Thermogemmatispora onikobensis: one gene and its partner. The protein of the gene in region 2 interacts with the protein of the main gene of each other region in a pairwise test. Links are inferred from orthologs where the notes say so. Each region holds a gene or a part of one and is shown on either strand. Other genes may lie near its edges. The genes, in order: prmA and rplK.

Region 1 (15,520 bases), on a different replicon or contig from region 2:
TCCTGGCGCTTCTGGATGGCCATGCTCCCGCTCTTGGCCATAGCCGTCCTCTTCTCAGGCTATCAACTCTCTTATGAGCCTTATTGGCAAGATGAGCTTTCTAGCTACTATGCAGCGCGCGGCATTTTGACCACCGGCTGGCCAAGCTTCCCTTCGGGTTTTCTCTACACCAAGGCAGAACTCTATTCCTATCTATTGGCCGGCTGGAGCCTGCTCTTCGGAGACCGTCCAGAGATAACGCGCGCCATCAGCGTTGGAGAGTACCTTCTCTGCCTGCCCCTGCTCTACCTGGCAGGCTGCTACTTCTTCTCCCGCCGCGTAGCCTGGTTAGCTACGGCTATGCTGGCCTGCTCACCCCTGGCCTGGGTCTGGTCGCGTCAGATGCGCATGTACCAGCAAGCACAGCTTCTCACCCTGTTGACCTTGCTGCTCTTTTATAGCTGTCTACAACGCCAGGCGCGCTCTCGCCTCATCTATGGAGTGGCGCTCAGCCTGCTGGCAACCTACCTGAGCCATGAGGAGACCTTTATCATCCTGCCAGCCCTGTTGCTCTGCGCTCTCTGCTGCAGAGACCGGGCCCGGCTCAGCCTGGCAGCCCTTTGTTGCTCGCCCTCCTGGCAACGAGCTGGCCTGCTCGCTGGCATTGGTATCGGCATTCAGCTCCTGCTAGCTCATGGGAGCCATCCGCCTCTCCTCGGAACAGATGCCTCGCAGCGCCCTCTTGTCCAATTCACCTTGAATAATGTCATCTTCTATACGGAAATGCTACTTTCGCCCGATGCAAATGGACGAATGCCCTGGCTCTTCCTGAATTCGGTGAGCATGATACTTGGCTGCTTGCAAGCTATCCGTAGAAAGGAGCCACGCGCCTGCTACTGTCTCTTGTTTTTGCTAGCTTCCTGGCTGACGCTGATCTACGGCTTTACGCTTCAGGCGGACCGCTACCTCTATCCATTGCTCCCTTGCTATTACCTGCTGAGCGCCTATGGAGCGAGCGAGCTCATACAGGCTGTTGGAAGATTCACAATGACCTTGAAAGAGGCAAGCCCCTTACCGCCTGACCAGAGCTGGAAGCGCGTAACGACGGTACAGCGCCTGTTCTTGATAGGAAGCTCGGGTCTGCTGTGTGCCCTCCTCTTGATTGCGCCGTTGAAAGCGATGAGCGCCAGCAACCTGTTTCTGAGCCGGCTGCTGGGCCTGCCCTATCACCGTCATTACGCCGACTATGATCTCGTCGGAGCCTATCTACGGCAACATCTGCGCCGAGGGGACGTGGTAATTGCGGTAGCACCTGCCAACTGCGTGCGCTACTATGTGGGGCAGGTCGATTACTTTTTCTCCATCGACCGCGCCCTCTATCTCATGGAGCAGCGCGGGCATATCATAGAGACCGCCTCTGCGGCGGAGGCGCTCCTCAACCAAGAGGACTTCGCGGCGGTGCTGGCTGAGCACCCGCGGGTCTGGATAGTTTCAGATGGCGGGCCATATGAGTCTGCTGTCAAAAAGCGCTTTCTCTTTCCGCCCGATGTGCACCTGGTCTTTGAAGGGTATGCATCCGCTCTGTATCTGCGTGGCGGTTAGCTATTTCGGAGGGTCTAGTTCTATGCAAATGAAGCTATACCGATTATTGCGGACTATCGTGTGGATTCTGATTGTGCTCTGGGTAATCATGACCGCGGCTGGCTACATTGTGAGCTGCGCGCCACTCTGGGAGCAGCTCCCTCATCCACCCTTGCTCGTGGGGGATAGTCTCACCCCCAGCTCAGGCCAGGACCTTGTCGCAGCCGCGACCTCTCTGGCCTTGTTGCCTGGGTGGCGCGAGCAGGTTGAGACAGTGATCAACCAGGTGCTGGAGAGCATGCATCAGCATGCCTGGAATCCCCTGGCCGAAACGCATGGCCAGCGCACTGGCGGTCTCTTCATCAACTGGAAGATGACCCATCCAGAGCGTGTCAATGCCATTCGACCTGGGCCTGGGCCGCAAGAAGAGACGCTGAAAAAGCATGATCCCCAGGTTGATCTGCTCTATCTGAATGCCTTGAGCACCTATCAGCATCGCAACCCTGGAAAAAGAACCTATCAAGCCGACCTGCAGCGAATACTGGCTGTGGTCAGGATCGATTTTCAGCATTACAACCTGCCCAAAGGCTGGATCTACTTCTCGCTCCTCTCAGCGGCGCTCACCTTGCCGGATGCTCCTCTACTGCAAGAGGCCCGTGCTCTGGCCGAGCGTTTCTATCGCTTTTGGTATGATCCGCTGGTAGGGACAGTCTATGACCGACGTCATCGACTACCTGACTATAGCACAGTCCATACGCTAGAGTGTGGTGTTGCTCTCATCGATGCAGGAAAGCGCTGGCGGGTGCCAGCCTGGAGGGAGGCCGGCGAGCGAACCCTGCAACACGTCGTCAGCGTCGCCTTTGATCCTCACAGACACTTACTCTACGAAAGCATGGTGGTCGAGCCAGCAGGCCCTGACCAGCCCCAAAGCGATCAAGTCAGAGCAGCTTCCGAAGGAGAGGCGGTCTCCGCACTGGCCCTGGCCTATCATCTCACCGGCCAACGCCAGTATCTTTCACTCGCAAGCACGTTGCTCCAGAGCCTCTTCGCCACCAGTGGTCTCTGGGACAAGCAGCGAGGCGGCTTTTACTTTGCTCTTCATCTGAGTAATGGGAGCGTTATCCAGGATTATAAAGAAACACGTGCTCAGTGTCTCACGCTAAGCGGCCTACAGCTCTATAATGCCCAGGTCACACTCCCCTTCCTCAACGAGGAACGTACTCTTATCGCCTTACTGTTGGGACCATTTTATGAGCATACCTATCATGGCTACTTCTACCGTCTGCGAACCGATTTTCAGATCTACGTCAGCAAACCGGGTGCCGGGATCGGCACAGAAGACTATTTCACCTCAGAGGCAATGGGATGCGTCGTGAACGCGCTGCTAGCGGTGACCCAGCCTGTCTAGCAGCCCTCCTTGCGTGCGTTGTAGCAGAAGGACCCAGGAGACGCTCCGGCTACGAATCGCAAAGAGCCAGCGCATCGGTCAGCGCTGGCTGGCCATTGGCTGTTGACGAATCAAAGTCAGCAAGCTTCCTGCCAGGAGATAGGAGAGGGCCATCACCATAAAGGCAAACTGGAAGCCAAACTGATCAATAAGCCAGCCAACGATGCCACCCCAGGCGGAGCCAACGCCAAAGGCCAGCGCGAAATAGAGGCTGAAGGCGTTGTCGCGCAAATCGCGGCTGGCCGAATCTGCCAGGTAAGCCTGGAGTAAGGGAGCTTCGGCGTAGACAGCAAGGCCCATCAGCAACAAAGCCGGTGGGATCAGCCAGAAAGGCATACCGGGGCGAGCCAGCTCAATAAAGAGGAGCGTCGTTAGAGCCGAGGCTCCATAGAAGAGATAGAGCATCGGGCGGCGCCCCAGGCGGTCGGAGAGGCGGCCACCTAGCAGTGGGCCAATGACGCTTCCGAGCAGTAACAAAGTCAAAAGGAGACCCTGGAGACGGCTATCAACATGGCGCACATTCTGTAAATAAAGGGGGACATAGGTCGTAACATTGCCCAGACCACGACCGCCAGCGGCAATAATAGAGACAGCCATGATAATCAGCAGTGTACGGTCGCGCAGCGGAAGCAGCAGACTTTTGCCTGTCTGGAGCAGCTCGCTCCCGCGCAAGGCCAGGCTGTGAGCAGGTTGAGGCCCTATTTCTGCTGTCTGCTGCCGGAGGCGGCTACGCCGGTCGAGTGGTCCCCTCTCCTCAAGCAGAATCAGAATAGCGATGCCAATCAAAATGCCTGGCAAAGCGGCCACATAGAGCAAAGGACGCCAGCCCCAAAGCCCGAGCAGTGGGCCGGCGATAAAAGGGACGGCCAGCGTGCCGATATTGCCGCCGGCGATATGCCAGGCCAAAGCATAGCCATGCCGGCGCTGGCCGTAGCGATCAGTCAGATAAGAGCTGCCAACGGGGTGTTGAGGAGCGGTAGCCAGCCGAAAAGCCGTACTCCAGACCATCAAGGGCCAGAAGCCGTTGATGGTCCCTGTCAGCAAGGTGCTCAGGCCACCGAGGATAGCGCCGACGCCAAGCAACACCTTGCGCAGGATATAACGACTCGCCAGGCCGAAAACCACCTGGAGAAGGCCCCCGAGAGCATTGGGAAGAGCGACTACCAGGCCAATCTGGGTATAGCTGAGATGGTACTCCTCCTGGATGAGGGGGTAAACGAGAGGCATCAAGACTGTAATAGCATGAATAAAGGCATGAGCTGTACTGACCAGAAAGAGGTCGCGGCCTGCGGCAGGCAAAGCAGTAATCTGCTCTTCCGGTAGCATGGCCGTCTGGCCTGGACCAGCCGTCGATTTCTGCTCTGCTTGTTTCATATGATCCCTCCAAACTCAGTGTAACACGGAGGGAAGTGGGAGAGATAGAGAAGAAAAGGGCCATCGCTGGGGAGAAGAGGGGCGTTTAGAGGCCACCCCTATGGTACAATACAACTGTGGAAATCGTCCCAGGGGACGGCAATGTCAACGGCTCAGGCCGTCCCGCAGGGTTCTCGATGAAGAGGAGTGAGCGGCATGCTAGACCAGGAATCTGTGGATATTGGTAAGGAACCCCGCCTTGTGCAGGGGACCCTCTTTGATACAGCTGAGCTAGAACGGTTGGCAGCCGAGCAACGGCGCTGGGAAGAGACCACGCTCAAACAGTCGCTTGAGCGCATGCCCGAGCGAGAGCACCTCATGACCACCTCCAGTGTACCCATCAAGCGCGTCTACACCCCGCTAGATGTGGCCCACCTGGATTACATGCGCGATACCGGCCTGCCGGGCGAGTACCCTTTTACCCGCGGTGTACAGCCGACAATGTATCGGGCCAAGCCCTGGACCATGCGGATGTTTGCCGGCTTTGGCACAGCTGAAGATACAAACGCGCGCTTCAAGTATCTCCTGCAGCAGGGACAGACAGGTCTATCAACCGCCTTTGACATGCCCACACTTTACGGCTACGACACTGATCATCCGATGGCAGCCGGTGAGTTTGGCAAATGTGGCGTAGCAGTCTCCTCGTTGGCCGACATGGAAATCCTCTTTAAGGATCTGCCGCTTGATCGCATTACCACCTCCATGACCATCAACAGCCCGGCGGCAGTCATCTGGGCCATGTACATCGTCAACGCCGAGAAGCAGGGGTATTCGCGTGAGAAGCTGGGAGGCACTCTACAGAACGACATCCTCAAAGAATACATCGCTCAGAAAGAGTTTCTCTTTCCTCCCGAGCCTTCCCTTCGGCTCGTCGTCGACACCATCGAATTTGGCGCGCGCCACATGCCGCGCTGGAACACCGTCAGCATCAGTGGCTATCATATCCGCGAAGCAGGCGCCACTGCCGTCCAGGAGCTGGCTTTCACCATTGCCGATGGCATGACCTATGTAGAAGCGGCGCTTCAGCGTGGCCTCAAGATTGACGAATTCGCGCCGCGACTCTCCTTTTTCTTCGATGTCCATAATGACTTCTTCGAGGAGATCGCCAAATTCCGCGCGGCGCGCCGCATTTGGGCGAAACTCATGCGCGAGCGCTACGGAGCCAAAAATCCGCGTTCCTGGCTGCTGCGCTGTCACGCTCAGACGGCGGGGGTCTCCCTCACCGCTCAACAACCGGAGAACAATATCGTACGCACAACCATTCAGGCGCTGGCCGCAGTTCTCGGAGGCACGCAGTCGCTCCACACCAACGCCCTCGACGAAGCGCTGGCGCTTCCCACCGAGAAGGCAGCCCTGATTGCTCTGCGTACCCAGCAGATTATTGCCCACGAGAGTGGGGTCGCCAACACGGTTGACCCGCTGGGAGGCTCCTACTTTATCGAGAAGCTCACCGATGAGACCGAGCAGGCGGCGTGGGAGTATATCAGGCGGATCGAAGAGCTGGGGGGAGTGTTGGCCTGTATCCAGAATGGCTTCTTCCAGCGAGAGATTGCCGAATCAGCCTACCGCTATCAACAAGAGATTGAGCAAGGCAAACGCATCATTGTTGGCGTGAATAAGTACGTCATGGAAGAGGAGATGAAGGTTCCCACGCTCTACATCGATCGTGAGGGGGAGCGCGTCCATCTGGAGCGCTTAAACCGTGTGCGCAGAGAGCGAGATCAAGCGGCAGTCAGGAAAGCTCTCGACAACCTGCGGCGCGTGGCTGAAGGAAGAGAGAACACGATGCCGGCCATTATTGAGGCCGTGAGAGCCTATGCTACTCTGGGCGAGATCATGGATGTCTTCCGCTCGGTCTTTGGTGAGTATACAGAACCGACAGTTTTTTAGCCAGGCGAGGGCCTTAGCCGGGTGCCTGGCGCTGCCTGGTAGTTGGAGAGGCTGCCAGGAAGGGCGAGGGGCGGGTAGAATTAAAGAATCGCGCTGCCACCTGGCTGGTCTCCTGGAGGCCAAGCCCCAGAGATAGGAGGGCCAGACTGGGTGGCAGGGATTGTCACCGATCTCCCTGCCTGATCCGCCAGGGGTGGGGAAGCGCGTTGCGTGCGCGCTCTCCTGATGGCATAATAGAATATCGCGCGACCCTTGGGATAAGAGTGAGAGGGCATTACCCGATTTAAGGTGAGGATCGAGATGCGATGCAGTGGATAGAATTAACGGTGCAGGCGCACCCCGAGGCGGTTGAGTCCGTCAGTGAACTCCTCATGCGCTATACGCATGGTGGTGTGGCCATTGAAGAACCGATCGAACTGCTTGATGATGGGCAGGAGTATCGCATTCTCCCTGGCCATCCTGTCAAGATTCATGCCTATCTGGCGGTTGATGGCAAAGAGGAGGAGGCCCAACAGCGGATTGCTGAGGGGCTATGGCATCTTGCCAGCATCGGAGCCGGGCTTGTTGGAGAGCTAGAGACGCGCCTGATCCGCGAAGAGGACTGGGCCAACGCCTGGAAGGAGTCCTATCATGTGACACATATTGGCCGCCGCCTGGTCATCTGCCCTTCGTGGCGCGAGTACAGGCCCGCTGAGGGCGAGGTGGTCATGACGCTCGATCCGGGCATGGCCTTTGGCACTGGTCTCCATCCGACCACCAGAATGTGTCTGGAAGAGCTGGAACGGCGCGTACAGCCGGGTATGCGTGTCCTTGACCTGGGAACTGGTTCGGGCATCCTGGCCCTGGCCGCCGCCCTGTTGGGGGCTGACGAAGTCGACGCCTACGATATTAGCGATGTTGCTGTCGAGAGCGCCCGCGAGAATGTGGAGCGCAACCATCTCAGCGAACGCATTCGGGTGATTCACGGAACACTCGACGAAGAAAGCAGCCTGGCCCTGGCCGGTCGCTATCATTTGCTGGTGGTGAACATTCTGGCTGGCGTGATCTGCTCTCTGGCCCCTTTTATGGCGACCGTCCTGGCTCCTGGTGGCCTGCTGCTAGCCAGCGGGGTACTGCAGGAGCATCGAGATAAGGTTGAGGAGGCGCTCCAGGCAGCCGGGCTTTGTCCAATGGCCACTGTGCAGACCAACGACTGGTTGCTTTTTGTCATGCGCAAGCCAGCCTAACCTGATAGGCGATCATGCACCGTTTCTTTGTCTCGCCTGAGTTAGTAGCCCAGACTAACCATTCCTCGTTGTACCGGGTGATGTTGCCCGCAGCAGTAGCTCATCAGGTTCGTGATGTTTTGCGACTCACCCCCGGTGAGCGTGTGGTCCTGCTGGATAACAGTGGTGACGAAATCGAGGCGAGGATTGTTCACACTGGGCGCTCTGGGGTTGAGGTGGAGGTCGTCGAGCGGCGTAAGGGCCGTAGTGAGGGCTGCCTCCGGCTAGTGCTGTATCAGGGACTGCTGAAGTCAGCCCGCTTCGAGTGGATTTTGGAGAAAGGGACAGAGCTGGGTGTCAGCGCTTTTGTCCCGCTCCGCTGCCAGCGATCGCAGAGTGGACAGGAGGCGCTGGGGACGACGAAGGTCCAGCGCTGGCAACGTATTCTCCAGGAAGCGGCGGAACAATGTGGCAGGTCCCGTCTCCCCGAATTGCTCTCCGTACGCAGCCTCCCCCAGGCTTTAGCTGAGCTTCCTCCTGACGCCCTGATCGTGATGCCGTGGGAGCAAGAAAGAAAGCTCAGTCTGCGCACAGCTCTGCGCACTCGGCTGCGACAGACACGCCAGGCTGGGCTACATGGGCCGTTCACTGTGGCCCTCTTTATCGGACCCGAGGGCGGACTGGCCCCCGAGGAAGTGGCTCTGGCTCGTGAGCATGGCGCTCTCGTTGTCTCACTCGGCCCCCGTATCCTCCGGGCGGAAACGGCGGCTCTGGTGGCCGCTGCCAGCATACTTTACGAATACGAGGATGGAGAGGAGCAGGCCGACGAGGCTCTCTCTGGCTAGCTGAGGCTGGTTGATACGAGGCGATCCCTTCCTGTCAACACATCTGCAGCGCCTCCACCTGCGGGAACTCCACCAGTCAAAACGCTGACAGTAACCTGATGGGCCAGCAATCGCCGCGCTACTTCCAACAGTGGCCCTGGCTCTCGGAACAAACAGGTCTCCCTCTCCAACGCTAGCTGAGAAATTTCTGGAATCTGGGCCAAAACCCGTTGACAAATCACCGGAGATGTGCTATCTTAATGGCACAAGGTTAGAGAACTCCCTCTAACCAGATATGCGGGAGTGGCTCAGTGGTAGAGCGCTTCCTTGCCAAGGAAGATGTCGCGGGTTCGAATCCCGTCTCCCGCTCCAGGTGCGGCGACGTGGCCAAGTGGTAAGGCAGGGCTCTGCAAAAGCCCGATCAGCGGTTCGAATCCGCTCGTCGCCTCCTCCTCTTCTCTCATGGAAAGGCGTGATGCTCTGCGATCACGTCTTTTTTGTTGCTAAGGACTCCAGCGCATGCGACAGCAGCGTAGCTACTCCACAAGAGCAATCGTCCTCAGACGGATCAACCTCGGTGAGGCAGACCGCATTGTAACTCTCCTCACTCCAACTCATGGCAAGATGCAGGCAGTGGCCAAGGGGATACGTCGCCCGACCAGTAAGCTTGCTGGCCATCTAGAACTCCTCTGCCATAGTCAGTTGCAGCTCGCCCTCGGGCGCGACCTGGATATTGTGACGCAGGCAGAGAGCCGCGAGAGCTTCCTTGATCTGCGCATGAGCCAATGGCACATGACCTGCGGCTTCTATCTGGCTGAGCTGGTGGACCGTTTTCTGGAGGAGCATACGCAGCAGAGTCGGGTCTACTTCCTTATGCTAGAGATGCTGCGTGCGCTCGATGCCGATGCCGCCCACTCTCAGAAGAAGCAGTCAACTGGTCAGGCAGATGATTCCTTCCACACACTTTCGCAATTGCTGCTGCGCTACTTCGAGATCCATCTTTTAAGTCAGGTTGGCTACGAGCCGGCCTTCCGCGCTTGCGCTCATTGTGCTGCCGAATTGCGTCCCGAACAAAATGGCTTCTCTCCTTCCCTGGGCGGCGCCCTTTGTCCTCGCTGCTCGCGCCTCTGGACTCGTCCCCTCTCTGTGAAGGCGCTGCACGTGCTGCGCGTCCTGCAGCGTAGTGAGTGGCAGGCTGTTCCTCATTGGCGTCTCAATGCTCCGCTGCTGCTAGAGATCGAGCGTGTGATGCATGATCTCCTCCGATTTCATCTGGAACGCGACTTGAAAACCTGGAGTTTTCTTGAAATGCTGCGCCTGGAACGAAATCTTGATAGTCCCTCCCTTCCCACCGTCCCAAATCTGTGATAGAGTGGTGCTCAGGTCAGTCCCTTTGCGGTTGTCGTTCGGCTTCTTTGCCTATCTCCCTCTGAGGAGGTTGTCCATGAAACCATTTGCTCCCTCAGTCAGTGCCGACCTGGGAGCCGCGAAACGGCGCACCTCGGGCTATGCGACCTACGCTTTTGCGATCATGTTCTCCATTAATTTCCTCAACTACATGGATCGTTATGTTTTCACAGGAGCCTCTACGACCATTGGCCAAGAGCTGGGACTGGGCTTAGACCAGCTTGGCTACATTGCCTCAGCCTTTCTGATTGTCTACACGCTAGGGACGCTGCCTTTTGGCATCTGGGCAGATCGCACGCGGCGCAAGAATGTAGTGGCGCTCTGCGTGGCTATTTGGAGCCTGGCCACGGCCTTTACTGCCCTGGCCAGCAACTTTATTGCCCTCTTTCTGTCTCGCATGGTCTTGGGCGTCGGCGAGGCCGGTTACTATCCAGCGGGCACAGCTTTACTGAGCGACTACTATAGTCGTAAGAAGCGGGCCCGGGTCATGAGTCGCTGGGGAGCAGGCTCGCTGATTGGTCTGATGGTGGGTTTCATCCTCGGTGGCGTCATTGCAGGATTGGGGCGAGGGAGCTGGCGGCTCGCTTTTCTTATCTCAGGGATTCCAGGCCTCGTGCTCGCCCTGTTGGCCTGGCGCTTACGTGAGCCGCGACGCAATGAAGCTGATGAACTGGAGGGGGAAGAGGGGGGGCAGGTCGATGAGCCACAGGAGTTAGAGGAGGAGAGCCTCCGGGCCGGCTACGATCTTGTGCTTACGCATTGGAGGTCAGTGGTCAACGCGCTGATCTATCTCTTAGGAGGCTTCATCTTAGGTGGAGTAGTCACTGGCATGGTCCTCAAGGACTGGAAGGTAGCCTTGACCTTTATGACTATCGGGCTGGTGCTGGTCTTGGTCATTGCCCTGCTGGCCATCGGCGGCCTCTTTCTGGTGCTGCGCTGGCAAGCCAGCACTGCCCAGGCTGAAGAGACAGGGGCCAACGCCGGAGAAGAAGGAAGCTCTTCTCTTACAGAGGCAGTGGTCACTGAGTCCTCTCCGCCTGTGGTAGCAGGGCAGCGATTGCCCTTCTCCTGGCGACAGCTCTGGGGGGACTTCACTTCCCTGCTGCGCATTCGCAGCCTGGTTGTGTTGACACTTGTCCAGGTCTTTGCCTTCTACGCTCAGGGAGCGAGTGTCTCCTTTTTGCCGATCTATCTGCATCAGAAGGATGCTCTGGGGCTGACAGTGGCGCAGGCGGCGACGCTCTCAGGCGTGGTGGTAGTCATCGCGGGCATTGCGGGGATGATCATCGGTGGTTATCTGGCAGATATTCTGAATACCTTCCACCCGGGGGCGCGTATTCTTGTCTGCGGGATTGGCTTTTTGCTCTGCGCCCCAAGCTTCGCCCTGGCGGTAACCGTGCATAGTACCACCGCCTTTATGGTCTTTTTCTTTATTACGGCGATGCTCATCTTGCTTTATAATGGGCCCTGCACGGCGGCCATTCAGGATACTGTGCCCTCGGCCTTGCGCGCTTCGGCGGTTGCTCTGGCGCTGCTTCTGGCTCACTTGCTCGGCGACGCCTTTGCCCCATCGCTGATAGGGGTGCTGGCCCAGCATTTCGATCCGACAAACGGTGGTCATTTTGCGCACGATGTAGCTGGCCAGGATCTACGCCTGGCGCTGTTGATGACCTGTGTACCGATGTTGACGCTGGCCGGACTGGTTGGCATCTTCGGGGCTCGCTGGATGAAGCGCGATATTGCTGCCGCGCAGCGTGCCGACGCCCTTTCTCAGGCGCGCGGTTCAGGTGCTGCAATGGTCTGAGCCGAAGAGAGGAGAGATCTTCAACGAGCGAACGTCGTAGGGAGATCAGCAGCAAGCAGAAAACGGAATCTTTTCGTCAGAGGCTGGTAGGTAATGGTGCATTTCTATGAGCTGGCGACAATGGATGCAGCTCAGCGCCGGCGTCTACTGCGTCGCGCCGAGCTGCGCATAGAAGAGGTAGCGGAGCGCGTGCGGCCAATCGTGGAGGATGTGCGCGCGCGTGGCGACGCCGCGGTTCTGGAGTATACAGCGCGCTTTGATGGCGTTCAGCTGAGCGCAGCGCGTCTGCGAGTGAGTGCTGAGGAGAGAGAGCGCGCTCATCGTCAACTCGATAGTCGTGTGCGCGCTGCGCTTGAACAGGCCATTCGCAATGTCAAGGTCTTTCATCAACGGCAATTGCCGCAAGAGCAATGGTATACCCAGGTAATGCCGGGGGTCATGGCCGGGGAGCTGGTGACGCCGATCAGCAGTGTCGGCCTCTATGTCCCACGTGGCAAAGGGGCTTTCCCCTCCGTCATGTATATGCTGGCTGCCCCTGCCAGCATTGCCGGCGTACCGCGGATCGTTGTCTGTACCCCACCTGGTCCCGATGGTGAGATCGATGCCGCCTCTCTGGTGGCTGCCGATCTCTGCGGTGTGCACGAGATCTATCGCGTTGGTGGTGCGCAGGCCATAGCGGCCCTCGCTTATGGTACTGAGACCATCCCGCGGGTACATAAGATTACAGGGCCTGGCAGCGGCTATGTCGCGGCTGCTAAGCGGCTGCTCTACGGGGTCGTTGACGTCGGACTCCCGGCAGGACCCAGTGAGGCTATTCTCCTGGCCGACGACAGCGCTGACCCCGAGCTGGTCGCGCGCGATCTGCTCATCGAGGCCGAGCACGGACCCGATTCTTCCAGTCTCCTGGTCACCCCTGCTCGAACCCTGGCGGAGGAGGTCAGCCGGCTCTTGCCGGCCAAAATTGCGGCCCTGCCTGAGTGGCGGCGCGCCTTCTGCCGCGCGGTCTTGGAGGAAGAGAAAGGGACAGGGGGGATCATCCTGACGGGCAGTATGGATGAGGCTGTGGACTTTGTCAACGAATATGCCCCTGAGCATCTGGAGGTTCAGGTACGTGAGCCATTCGCTCTACTGACGCGCCTACGAAACGCGGGGGAGATTCTCGTAGGACCTGCGACCCCCATCTGTCTCGGCAACTATTGCATAGGCACCAACGCCATTCTGCCAACCGGCGGCTTTGCTCACACCTTTTCGGCAACCTCGGTTCACGATTTTCTCAAGCGCACGGGCGTGGCCTATGTGACAGCTACAGGGTACCGTGCGTTAGAAGAGACAACGCGGACGCTGGCAGAATTTGAAGGCTTCCCAGCTCACGCGGCTGCCGTCAGCGAGCGTGCCCTGCCGACGTGGCCAGAAGCTGGCGAGTAAGGTGGCGGCCTTATGGGCTGTGGCTGGCTCAGCCGGTCCCCAGGAAGGTGGAGCAGTGCGGACTTGCCGGGCATGGGGCGGCTGAGCTGTGCAGGGTTCACATAGAGATAGTACAATAGCTTACTTCCTGTTCAGTGAAAATGTGCTATAATGCGCCCAGCACCATGAGCAACGAGCGAGCGTTTTTCCTGGAAAACCAGGAAGCCTGAGCTGGTAGGCTGGGGGCGAGAGAAGGGTCGAGAGGGGAGCAGGGGCGAACCTGATAAAGAGGATAGCCAGTGGCAGGGGCTTGGAGACAACGGAGTGGTGGACAGGCCAGCAGAGCAGGGTCGATACGCCTTGCGTGAATGCAAGGGCAAGGGGCGACCCTTTCAAGAGAATTCTGGGCTGCATTAAGAAGCGGTGTAAGGAAAGATGGCTAGCAATCACTCTGATCCCAGAGAAGTCGTGTCTGCCGGGAATGCAGCAACACCTTCAAGCGGGCAAGGCGAGAGCGGACCTCGGTTGCCCCCGCCGCCGGGAGCTCCGGCGGCGGTTGGGGCTGGTAGTGTGATGCCGGCGAGTGCCGGGTCAGCAGCATCGGGGGCTGGGGTGATGCGCCTCAGCCCTGGGGTCTTGCTGTCGAATGGGCGCTATAGAATTGAGCATCTGGTGGCGGCGGGCGGTATGGGAGCTGTGTATCGCGCGATCGATCTGCGCTTTGAGCGTCCCTGTGCGGTCAAAGAAATGCTGGACGATTTTCAGAGCGAGGTGGAGAGGAACCAGGCAGTCGAGTGGTTCAAACGAGAAGCAACCCTGTTGCTTGATTTGAATCATCCCTGTATCCCGCGCGTACGCGACTTCTTTGTGGAAGAGGGGCGCCATTATCTGGTGATGGACTTCATTGAAGGGCGCACGCTGGCCAAAGTGCTGGAGGAGGAAGGGAATGTTGTGGGGCTTAACGGTGCGCGGGGTGTCCCCGAGGCGCGCGCCAGGAGCTGGGCGCAGCAGATCTGCAACGTTCTGAGCTACCTGCATCGCCAGAATCCGCCGATTATCTTCCGTGATCTGAAGCCGTCGAACATCATGGTCACGGATCGTGATGAGATCAAGCTCATAGACTTTGGGATTGCGCGTACCTTCCAGTCGCAGCGCCAGGCCACCATCATCATGACCATTGGCTATGCGCCTCCGGAGCAGCTGCATGGGATGCCGGAACCGCGCAGCGACATCTATGCCCTGGGGGCGACTTTGCATCGCCTCCTGACGCATCACGATGCGGCCAACAATAGGCCGACGATCTTCTCGTTCCCTCCAGTGAGGAGCTTGCGCCCCGATGTCTCACCCGAGTTTGAGCAAGTCATCATGAAGGCGCTGGCGCCCAGCGTAGAGCAGCGCTGGTCGAACGCGGCGGAGATGGAGCGGGCGATTCTGAGTCTGCCGCCGATCAAAGTGACGCCGCCGTTGGCGAGCAGCGTGCCGCCAACAATAGCAGCTGTGCCGGCGACGCCGGGGCAGGTGGCGCTGCCAGTCGGTGGTACCACCGGCCCAGCCGGGCAATTCATTCTCACAGCGCAGGCTCAGCTGCAGGCTGGGCGAATCGAAGCTGCCTATGCTGCTGTCCAGCAGGCTTATGCCCTGGAGCCAAACAATGCCCTGGTCCATAAGATCTTTGGGCAGGTTTTTGCGCGCCGTCAGCCGCCTGATCCTCAGCGGGCGATTCAAGCGTACAACCGCTCAGTTCAGCTCAATCCCAATGATGCTGAGACGCATAAGCTGGTTGGGGATGTCTATCATTTCATCCTCATGCGCCCAGGTGATGCCAGCACAGCCTATACGCAGTCTCTGCGCCTGAATCCCAATGATTTCGAAGCCCACCAACGCCTGGCGCAGTGCTACGAGCGGCTGAATCAGTTTGAGCCTGCCTTACGGGAGTTTCAAGAAGCCCTGCGGCTCGCTCCCAAGGTTCCGAATCTGCTCGTCGCTTTGCACTATGAGATCGGCCAGCTGGCCTGGCGACTCAATCAGCTACCACTGGCTGAGCGGAGCTTTGTGCAGGTCCTGATTATCAATCCCGCGGATCATCAGACGCGCTTCCTCTTGAGCCAGGTCTATGAGCGGGAGAACAAGCTCGGCGATGCACTGCGCGAGTGCCGCTATGTCGTTGGGGCCATGCCCACCAATCAGGCGGCTCAGGCCATGTTACAGCGCCTGCAAGCCAGGTTAGGACGATGAGAGACTATTTGCTCCTTCGGCGCATTTCGTCAGCTTTGGATGTAAGGGAGAAAGTGCCGATGAGTACGTATCACCTGTGTTCCGCGGAAAGGAAAAACATCGGCCTGCTGTCAACCAGAATTGGCCTCTTGCTTGGCGCGCTTCTCATCGCCTTACAGCTCCTGTGGCCTGTTGCTGCAGTCGCTGCTCCTGGAGGTGGGAGCGTCGACGTCGGGAAAAGTCAGGTGCTTGACCTGGTGGGGGCTGCAGTCGTTCGTTTGCTGGTGACCTATACTTCTGATCATGCGAGTGGTGGTCAGCTACCTCTCACACGGACCTCAGTGGGAAGCGA
Region 2 (8,088 bases):
AAAGGGTCAACGTGGCAAACAAAATGGCCGAGAAGAAAAAGGCTACTTCCGCTTCAAGCGAGGTTCTCCAGGCCAAGCCCCGCGGCGAGAAGGATGCTCCTGCCCGCAAGGAGTCGAAGCAGATGACGCAGCGACGCGAGGGCCGTCAGGAGGTACGCCGCGAACAGAAACCATCTGTTTTTGCTCGCTTGCTCCAGATGAGGCTGTTCCGCTTCCCCTATGAGGCCTATTACGAGCTGCGCTATAAGGTCACCTGGCCAACGTTCGAGGAGGCGCGCAATATGACGATCGCTGTGATTGCGCTCGCCCTCGCCCTCGGTATCGTCCTCGGGTTGGTCGATATTGGCCTCTTCCAGCTGTTCCGCCTGATCACTGGTACCGCCAGGTAGATTGACGCGGGTTGGGAGCGGGTGACTAAAGCGTGCCGGCAGCTGCCTGCACAGGTTGTCTGTTGCTCGCGCCACTCAAAAGGCGATGCGGCGGCGCTTTTGTGATGACGGGGTGCCGGGCTGGGTGGCCTGCTGGCTGGGTGAAGAGACGCTGGCAGATCAGGTATGCTGAGAGTTGAGCTGGTCTTGCGCTGTCGATATGATGGGCAAGCTGGGTGGCCTGGGAGCCGGGCATGCCGGGCATGGGAGGGAGAGGGTTGTCTCATGTCGGGCGCGGGCGTTGGGAAGATAAGCTTGAGGGGGTGGGTGTCAGTCTACACAGGGGATCGGTGTAGATGCGCTGGTCTGGGGTCCGGGCGCCGTGGTGAGTGACGGAGCCGGGGCCTATCTCCGCACAGAGAAAGCGCCTGCCTGCCTGTCTGCCTGGCTGCCTGCCGGTCCTGTGGAGAGAAGAGGGGGAGCAATAGATTCCCGCGCCTCCGTGTTGTAATTTCTGTGGATATGGAACAGACGAATTGGAAGGATGCCCTCCCGGTGGCCGGCCAAGAAGATGCCGCTGCGGTGGGGGAACCAGGTTTAGCGGGCAATAAGCAAGAGGGAAATACCATGGTTGCTGATGACCCAAATCCCAAAGAACGGGCTGGCTCGGAAACGCGGCACAGCACCGCGCTGTCGAAGTCAGGTAGCTCTGGTGCTGGAGAGCGTGCCTGGTACGCGATCCACACCTACTCCGGCTACGAAAATAAGGTCAAGAGCCATCTCGAAGCGCGCATTGCCTCGATGAACATGCGCGATAAGATCTTTCGGGTCGTCGTGCCAATGGAAGAAGAGGTCGAGATTAAGCAGGGGCAGAGGCGGACGGTACAGCGCAAGGTCTTCCCTGGCTATGTACTGGTCGAGATGATCTTGACCGAGGAGTCGTGGTATGTGGTGCGCAACACCCCGGGGGTCACCAGCTTTGTCGGGTCGGGGACGCGCCCGGTGCCTCTTCAGGAGCATGAGGTCAGGGCAATCCTGAAGCAGGTTTCTGAAGAAGCTGAGAAGCCGAAGACAAAGGTCAGCTTCACGAAAGGTCAGAGCGTGCGTGTCATCGACGGCCCCTTCACCGATTTCATTGGGACCGTCAGTGACATCAATATGGATCGCAACAAAGTCACGGTTCTCGTCTCCTTCTTTGGGAGGGAGACGCCGGTGGTCCTGGATTTTCTCCAGGTCGAGAAGATTTAACAACCAACAATGGAAGCGGGAGGTTAAGCGAAACCTCCCACTTTTTCATGCATGTGTGTATGCATGCAGGAAAGGCGACGCTCAGCGGGCTGCCCCGCCAGGCCAGCCAGGCGCCCCGGCCCCTGCCGGAACCGCTTCGGAGGCGCCTGCTGCCAGGCCCTGGCGTCGCCGCTCACTGCCAGCCAGCCTCTGCCACCAGTGAAGGGCCAGCCTCTTCTCTGGTGGCAGAAGCTGGCATGAGCACGAGCACGCACTCATTTTGCGATTGTCGCTTGTTGAGGGAGCTGGAGTTACAATGGCAAAACGTGTTAAGGCTGTGATCAGGCTAGAGTTGCCTGCCGGTGAGGCTAAGCCCGCGCCTCCGGTCGGTACGGTGCTTGGCTCACAGGGCATTAATATTGTGGCCTTCTGTAAGGAGTATAATGCCCGTACGGAAAGCCAGCGCGGGATGATCATCCCCGCCGAAGTCACGATCTACGAGGATCGCTCTTTTACGTTTGTTACGCGCACGCCCCCAACGGCCTTCTTGCTGAAGCAGGCAGCGGGAATCGAAAAAGGGTCTGGTACCCCTGGCAGAGCAAAGGTCGGGACGATCGACCGCGCCAAGCTGCGTGAGATTGCTCAGCTGAAGATGAAAGACCTCAATGTCTACGATATCGAGGCCGCTGAGCGTATCGTTGAGGGGACGGCCCGCAGTATGGGAATTACCATCGTCTGAGCAGGCGCGACTGCGCTCCGCTCCTCTCGCCAGAGGTCAGCTATCTGTCCCTGTCCCACCCAGCCCGGACCGGGCAAGAGATCCGATCTGCTCGCGGAGACCTTTACCAGTGCATGAGGCTCTGGCTGGAGCGGAGACGGCTCTGGTTGCTGACCTGATGGGCGCCAGGACAGGACGAGGACGAGGTCGCGGCGATCTGTTGAGAAGAAGTATCTGCCCGTCAGTCACTGCGGTCGATTACCACGAGGAGGGCTTTTTGTCATGCCGAAAAAACACGGAAAGAAATATCTTGAAGCTTTGAACTTGCTTGAGCCGGGAAAGCTCTACCAGCCCCAGGAAGCTATTCCCCTGCTCAAGAAGATGAGCTACGTCAAGTTTGATCCGACCCTTGAGGTTCATATGCGCCTCGGGGTTGACCCACGACACGCCGATCAGATGGTGCGCGGCGTGGCCTTGCTGCCAGCGGGTACCGGCAAGGATGTCAAGGTCCTGGTCTTTGCCCAGGGCGAGAAAGCTCGCGAAGCCGAGGCCGCTGGGGCTGACTTTGTCGGCCTCGATGACTTGATCAAGCAAATTGAAAATGACTGGCTGGGCTTCGATGTGGCGATCGCAACCCCGGATGTCATGCCGAGGATCGGTCGTCTCGGTAGAAAGCTCGGCCCGCGCGGCTTGATGCCCAATCCTAAAACAGGTACGGTCACGATGGATGTGGCCCGAGCCGTACGCGAAGCGAAGGCCGGGCGCGTGGAGTTCCGCGTTGATCGCACCGGGCTGCTGCATGTACCAGCGGGCAAGCTATCTTTTAGCGATGAGGCCCTGCTCTCCAATCTGGCTGCCATTCTCGATGCGGTGATGCGCGCCAAGCCAGCCAGCTCCAAGGGCGCCTACATTCGCAATATCGTGTTGGCTTCAACAATGTCGCCAGGTGTGCCGCTGGATCTGCAGTCGGCTCTTTCCTTGCGCGCCTAGCTTTGGCGGAGACTGGAGACGAGGCTGGCGGCTTGACGGCCTGCCCGTCTCTTGCCTATAATCTGAACAGCCTGTAACCTTTAACCTTTGCGACCGAAGACAGCAAGTATGCCCGGGGCATGTAAATGATACCGTCCGGTATCAGCTTGCCGAGGAGCACGCTCTGCTTCTTGCTTGCCGGCATATGGGTAGGCGATGCCTGAGCAAGGCAGAGCACAGAGGGAAGGATTGCAAGAAGGCGTAGTATGTTCTGTGCCGTGTTGGTTGCCTGCTGCTCTGCTGGCGACCAGGCCGCCTCTGCGCTCGTTGCACGCTGCTACGCATAGCTGTGATCCATCCACTGCCACTGCTTCCAACGGAAGCTTGCCTCCGGGCCTTCGGTCTTGCACTGAAGGCCCTTTTTCTTTGCGCTCCCTGGTGAGCCTGCCGGGGTGGCTGGTTGGTTGAGTGGTTGACGGACCGGACTGGCCAGCGACTGAGGCGGCGCTGATCCTCGGTCCTCACGTCGCGTCAATGACTTGCCGATCGAGGGGAACTGTTCCCGCCCCTGCGCGCCAGCTCTCGGGGCTGGCTCTGGCTCGGGGAGCAGGCGGGGCCACTTTTTCCCCGCTGACCTGACAGATCTCGGTGCATCCTTGCCCGTCAGCGAACCCATGTTGCCAGAGATTGCTCTTCTCATGCGCGTTGGGAGGCTCTCCCCGCTCGCTGAGGGGAGCAGAGCAGCTGGCGGCTTTCTCTTGTCAAGCAGATACCAACGGCAACAGAACACCAAAAGAAAGGAGGGGAGAGCGGAATGCCTACACCGGCGAAGGCGGCAAAGATCGAAGAACTGGCCGAGAAGCTGGCGCGCTCGCGGATCGCCATCCTGATTCAGACGCAGGGGCTTTCGGTCAAGGAAATGAACGACCTGCGCAGTAAGGTGCGCCCGATGAATGTCGAGGTGCAGGTGGCCAAAAATACCCTGCTGCGCCTGGCTGCCGAGCGCAACCAGATGGAAGGGGTAGACCCAAACATCTTTCACGGCCAGACAACCGTAGCCTTTGGCTACGATGATGAGGTGGCAACCGCCAAGGCGGTCACCGATTACTTGCAGAGCTCGAACGCGGTGGTCCTCAAGGCGGCCATCCTGGGAGGGCGCTCGCTGACACCAGATCGCGTCGAGACGCTCGCCAAGATCAGCGGCGGCAAGCCCTCAGCTCAGGCGCAGCTGGTCGGTGCCCTGCAAGGGCCGCTGTCTACAACCTATAGCCTGCTGGCTGCTCCTTTACGCAACCTCTGCTACGTTCTGCAGGCGCGGGTCGAGCAGCTACAGCAGCAGCAAACCGAGCATGCCTAGTTTCACCTGTATTAAGTGGTATCTAGTGTCTATCACGAAGCCATACGAATCGGAGGAGGTTGCTCCATGTCCATTGAGAGCATCATTGCAGAAATTGAAAAGCTGAACGTGCTGGATCTCGTTGAGCTGACCAAGCAGATTCAAGAGAAGTGGGGAGTTAGCGCGGCTCCTGTCGCGGTAGCGGCGGCTCCTGCGGCGGCTGCGCCGGCTGAGGCGGCTCCTGCGGCTCAGCAAGAGGAGAAGACCGATTTCGATGTCATCCTGAGCGAGGTTGGTGCCGAGAAGATCAAGGTCATCAAGGTGGTGCGCGAGCTGACCAACCTCGGCCTCAAGGAAGCCAAGGAGCTGGTCGAGGGCGCTCCCAAGCCGGTCAAGGAGGGCGTCTCTAAGGAGGAGGCCCAGCAGATCGCTGCCAAGCTGCAGGAAGTGGGCGCCAAGGTCACCATCAAGTAAGTAAGGCGTGCAGACAGAGAGGCAGGCTGGCGCTGGCGCCGCGCTGCGCCTCGCCAGCCTGCCAACAGAGGGAGCGCCTCACGGTGCGGCCCGTATCTATCATCTACGGCCTGCTGCTCCTGGGGGCGCCCCTCTCGCGGCTCTGACTGCTAGCGTTGCTGCGCTGCCCCATTGAACAAAAAGAGCCGTGACAACCTCAACTCGGCTCCCGGCCCGCAAGCCGAAGCTTTCGAGCGGCTCTTGTTCCCTCTACCATCCCGGAACAGCCTTCCCTGCCTGCGCAAGGGCCTGGCCAGCCAGAGCACTCCCCGCGGCAGCCGGCATCAGAGCCATCTAGACGCTGACAAACTAGCGTGATATAATGCATGGGTGTATCATCCAGGACTAGTCAGATTACTACTCAGGCTGAGAGGCGCTCGCCAGAGCATCCTTTCAAACCTGCTAGATGCTTGACTATCTCACCTGAGCCTGCTGAGGAGGTGAAACAGAGGGTGGCATTGACTCGCGAGGATAAAGCTGACATTATTGCTTCGTCGCGCATCCACGAGGCCGATACCGGCTCGCCCGAGGTCCAGGTCTCGCTGCTGACGACTCGTATCAATCAACTGACCGAGCATCTGAAGATCCATAAGCATGATTTTCATTCCCGTCGCGGCCTGATGATGCTGGTGGGTCAGCGGCGTCGCTTGCTTGCTTATCTCAGCCGCAAAAGCCCGGAGCGTTATCGGGCCCTGATTGCGAAGCTCGGCCTGCGCCACTAAGGCCCGAACAAAGGCGAGGCCTGGTTACCTCGCAAGCGATCGGTCGGCATGTCTCCTGGCTCCTCCTCCGCTCACTCGCCTCGCGGACGCTCCTCTCTGTCTAAGGGCAAGGGTGAGAGTGCCAGCAAAAGCAAGCAGGAAGAGAAGGAAAAGAGGAGGAGCGCTCTCTTGTAATGCTTGCCGACCGCTCGCTGTGCAGCTGCGAGTGTACGCTCCTGCAGCTCTCGTGGCGTCCTCCCTGGTCAGGACTCGGGCCTGAACAGGGCCGCTGGCTGAGGTTGTCAGCCAGTGACGCGCCCACCTCCCCAGGAAAGGCTGGTGCAGGTGTTTGCTTTGCTTTGCTTGGGCAGTTTGCCAACCTGGGCCTCAGCCAAAGAAAAAAGAGTGGCTTGTTTCTCTCTCTCTCCTGCATATGATGGGCCAGGCGTGCGTCGAAAATCATGGTGTGCATCTTGTTTGTCCGGGATCATGAGTGATCGTTTCTGTGGGTTATCCAGGAGCGAGACTGGAATCTGCGCACCGCCGGCCAGCTGAAGAGCAGTCGGCAGGCCTGAGAGAGCGGGAAGTATCGGATTGGTTTCGTCTCTCCTTGCCAGAGACGAAAGGAAAAGGCGGTAGAATCAGCTTTCCACCAGGCGCAGCGCCCTCCGCTTGCTATGGACCTGGTCAGGAGTAGAACGTCGGTAGCCTGCCAGTCAGAGAAATGCTGACAGGCCAGAGTGGTATAACTGGCGACAGAGAAAAGGCACGGTGAATCACTCATCTGTAGCTGCCCATCTTGAGCGGATGACCAACGGTCGAAGGGTCGATCGCGCGATCGGATTGGGTTTTCTCAGTAAGGGGCTGAAAGCAGCGCGGTTTCATTCCTTCTTCTTACTCGCTCGCTTGTTGTAGCGGTTCGGAAGGAAAACGGTCGGACAGACAGACAGTCAGTTAGTCACGAAAGAGCAGAGGCAGGGGATCTTATTCAGACAAGTTATCGTTGCGAGCAAGAGTAGAAGTAGTAGTAGTAGTCGTAGTAGTCGGTCAGTTATCTGTTGACAAGCACCCCGTTACGTCCCCGTGAAGCAAGGAGAGTTTCAGGTCTACGGTCCAGCCAAGGGGTGTATAGTAGTCGGAGGAACTATGATCCATCGTCAAGAAGCTGTCATTGGCGGTCGCGTCATGAGCATTGAAACCGGACGAGTAGCTGAGCAGGCCAATGGCGCAGTGTTGTTGCGCTATGGCGATACTGTGATCCTGGCGACCGCCGTAGCCAGTGAAGAGCCTCGTGAAGGCATTGATTTTTTTCCATTGACCGTCGACGTTGAAGAACGTATGTATGCCGCCGGTAAGATCCCCGGCGGGTTTATTAAGCGCGAGGGGCGGGCTTCCGAGCATGCCATTCTCGCCTGCCGCCTCGCTGACCGCCCTCTTCGCCCCCTCTTCCCGAAAGGGTACCGCAACGATGTACAGATTATTATCACTGTGCTCTCTGTAGACCAGGAGAATGATCCCGATGTGCTGGGGATCGTCGGGGCCTCGGCAGCCCTCTGTATCTCCGACATTCCGTTCGCTGGCCCGGTTGGCGCGGTGCGCGTGGGCTACATTGATAACGAGCTGGTGATCAATCCGCTGGAGTCCCAGATGGATCGTAGCCGCCTCGATCTGGTGGTGGCCGGCACAGCGGATGCGGTGATGATGGTCGAGGCTGGGGCCAAGGAGCTGCCCGAAGATATCATGTTGGAGGCAGTGATCCGGGGCCAGGAGGCGCTGCAGGATATTATTAAGATGCAAGAGAAGCTCATGCAGGTGGTGAACGTGGCCAAGCGGCCTTTCGAGACGCCCCCTGTCGATGAGGAGCTGCAGCGCCAGGTGGCTGAGTTCATCCTGCCGCGCCTGGAGCAGGCGGTGAACCATCCCGATAAGACGGCGCGTGCAGCGGCGCTGACCCTGGTCCAGAACGAGCTGGTGCAGACGCTCGGGGCGCAGTATCCCGACCGTTTGAAGGAGATTATGGCCTTCTATGAGAAGGAACTGAAGACCTATGTGCGCAACCAGATTCTGGATCATGGGATCAGGCCCGATGGGCGTGATCTGAAGACGATCCGCCCAATTACCTGCGAGGTCGGTCTGCTGCCGCGCACGCATGGCTCGGCCCTCTTTACGCGCGGTCAGACGCAGGTGCTGAGTGTGGTGACGCTTGGCTCGCCGGGCGAGGAGCAGATCCTTGACGGCCTGACCCCCAGTGAGAGC

What was found.
Region 1: the proteins of rplK (region 2) and prmA interact in binary tests that used the Escherichia coli proteins (3 or more experiments, as listed by UniProt). The link is inferred for Thermogemmatispora onikobensis from one-to-one orthologs.

Annotation. Positions count from the first base shown.
Region 1 is NZ_BDGT01000018.1:22,243-37,762, forward strand. Bases 5,583-8,575 are described here. They hold prmA (50S ribosomal protein L11 methyltransferase), read left to right. Parts: upstream 5,583-6,615; coding sequence 6,616-7,536; downstream 7,537-8,575. Other genes in these bases: BGC09_RS09890 (acyl-CoA mutase large subunit family protein), read left to right, coding at 5,583-6,310; BGC09_RS09900 (16S rRNA (uracil(1498)-N(3))-methyltransferase), read left to right, coding at 7,551-8,360. Outside these bases: BGC09_RS09875 (glycosyltransferase family 39 protein), read left to right, coding at 1-1,581; BGC09_RS09880 (AGE family epimerase/isomerase), read left to right, coding at 1,604-2,968; BGC09_RS09885 (MFS transporter), read right to left, coding at 3,047-4,381; more of BGC09_RS09890, read left to right, coding at 4,577-5,582; DNA repair protein RecO, read left to right, coding at 8,859-9,707; BGC09_RS09920 (MFS transporter), read left to right, coding at 9,784-11,550; hisD (histidinol dehydrogenase), read left to right, coding at 11,644-12,975; BGC09_RS09930 (serine/threonine-protein kinase), read left to right, coding at 13,390-15,189; BGC09_RS09935 (protein phosphatase 2C domain-containing protein), read left to right, coding at 15,249-15,520. UniProt on the Escherichia coli protein: Methylates ribosomal protein L11.
Region 2 is NZ_BDGT01000093.1:694-8,781, forward strand. The notes cover bases 774-3,622. They hold rplK (50S ribosomal protein L11), read left to right. Parts: upstream 774-1,911; coding sequence 1,912-2,334; downstream 2,335-3,622. Other genes in these bases: nusG (transcription termination/antitermination protein NusG), read left to right, coding at 924-1,616; rplA (50S ribosomal protein L1), read left to right, coding at 2,596-3,303. Also shown: preprotein translocase subunit SecE, read left to right, coding at 123-389; rplJ (50S ribosomal protein L10), read left to right, coding at 4,097-4,639; rplL (50S ribosomal protein L7/L12), read left to right, coding at 4,706-5,092; rpsO (30S ribosomal protein S15), read left to right, coding at 5,584-5,853. UniProt on the Escherichia coli protein: Forms part of the ribosomal stalk which helps the ribosome interact with GTP-bound translation factors.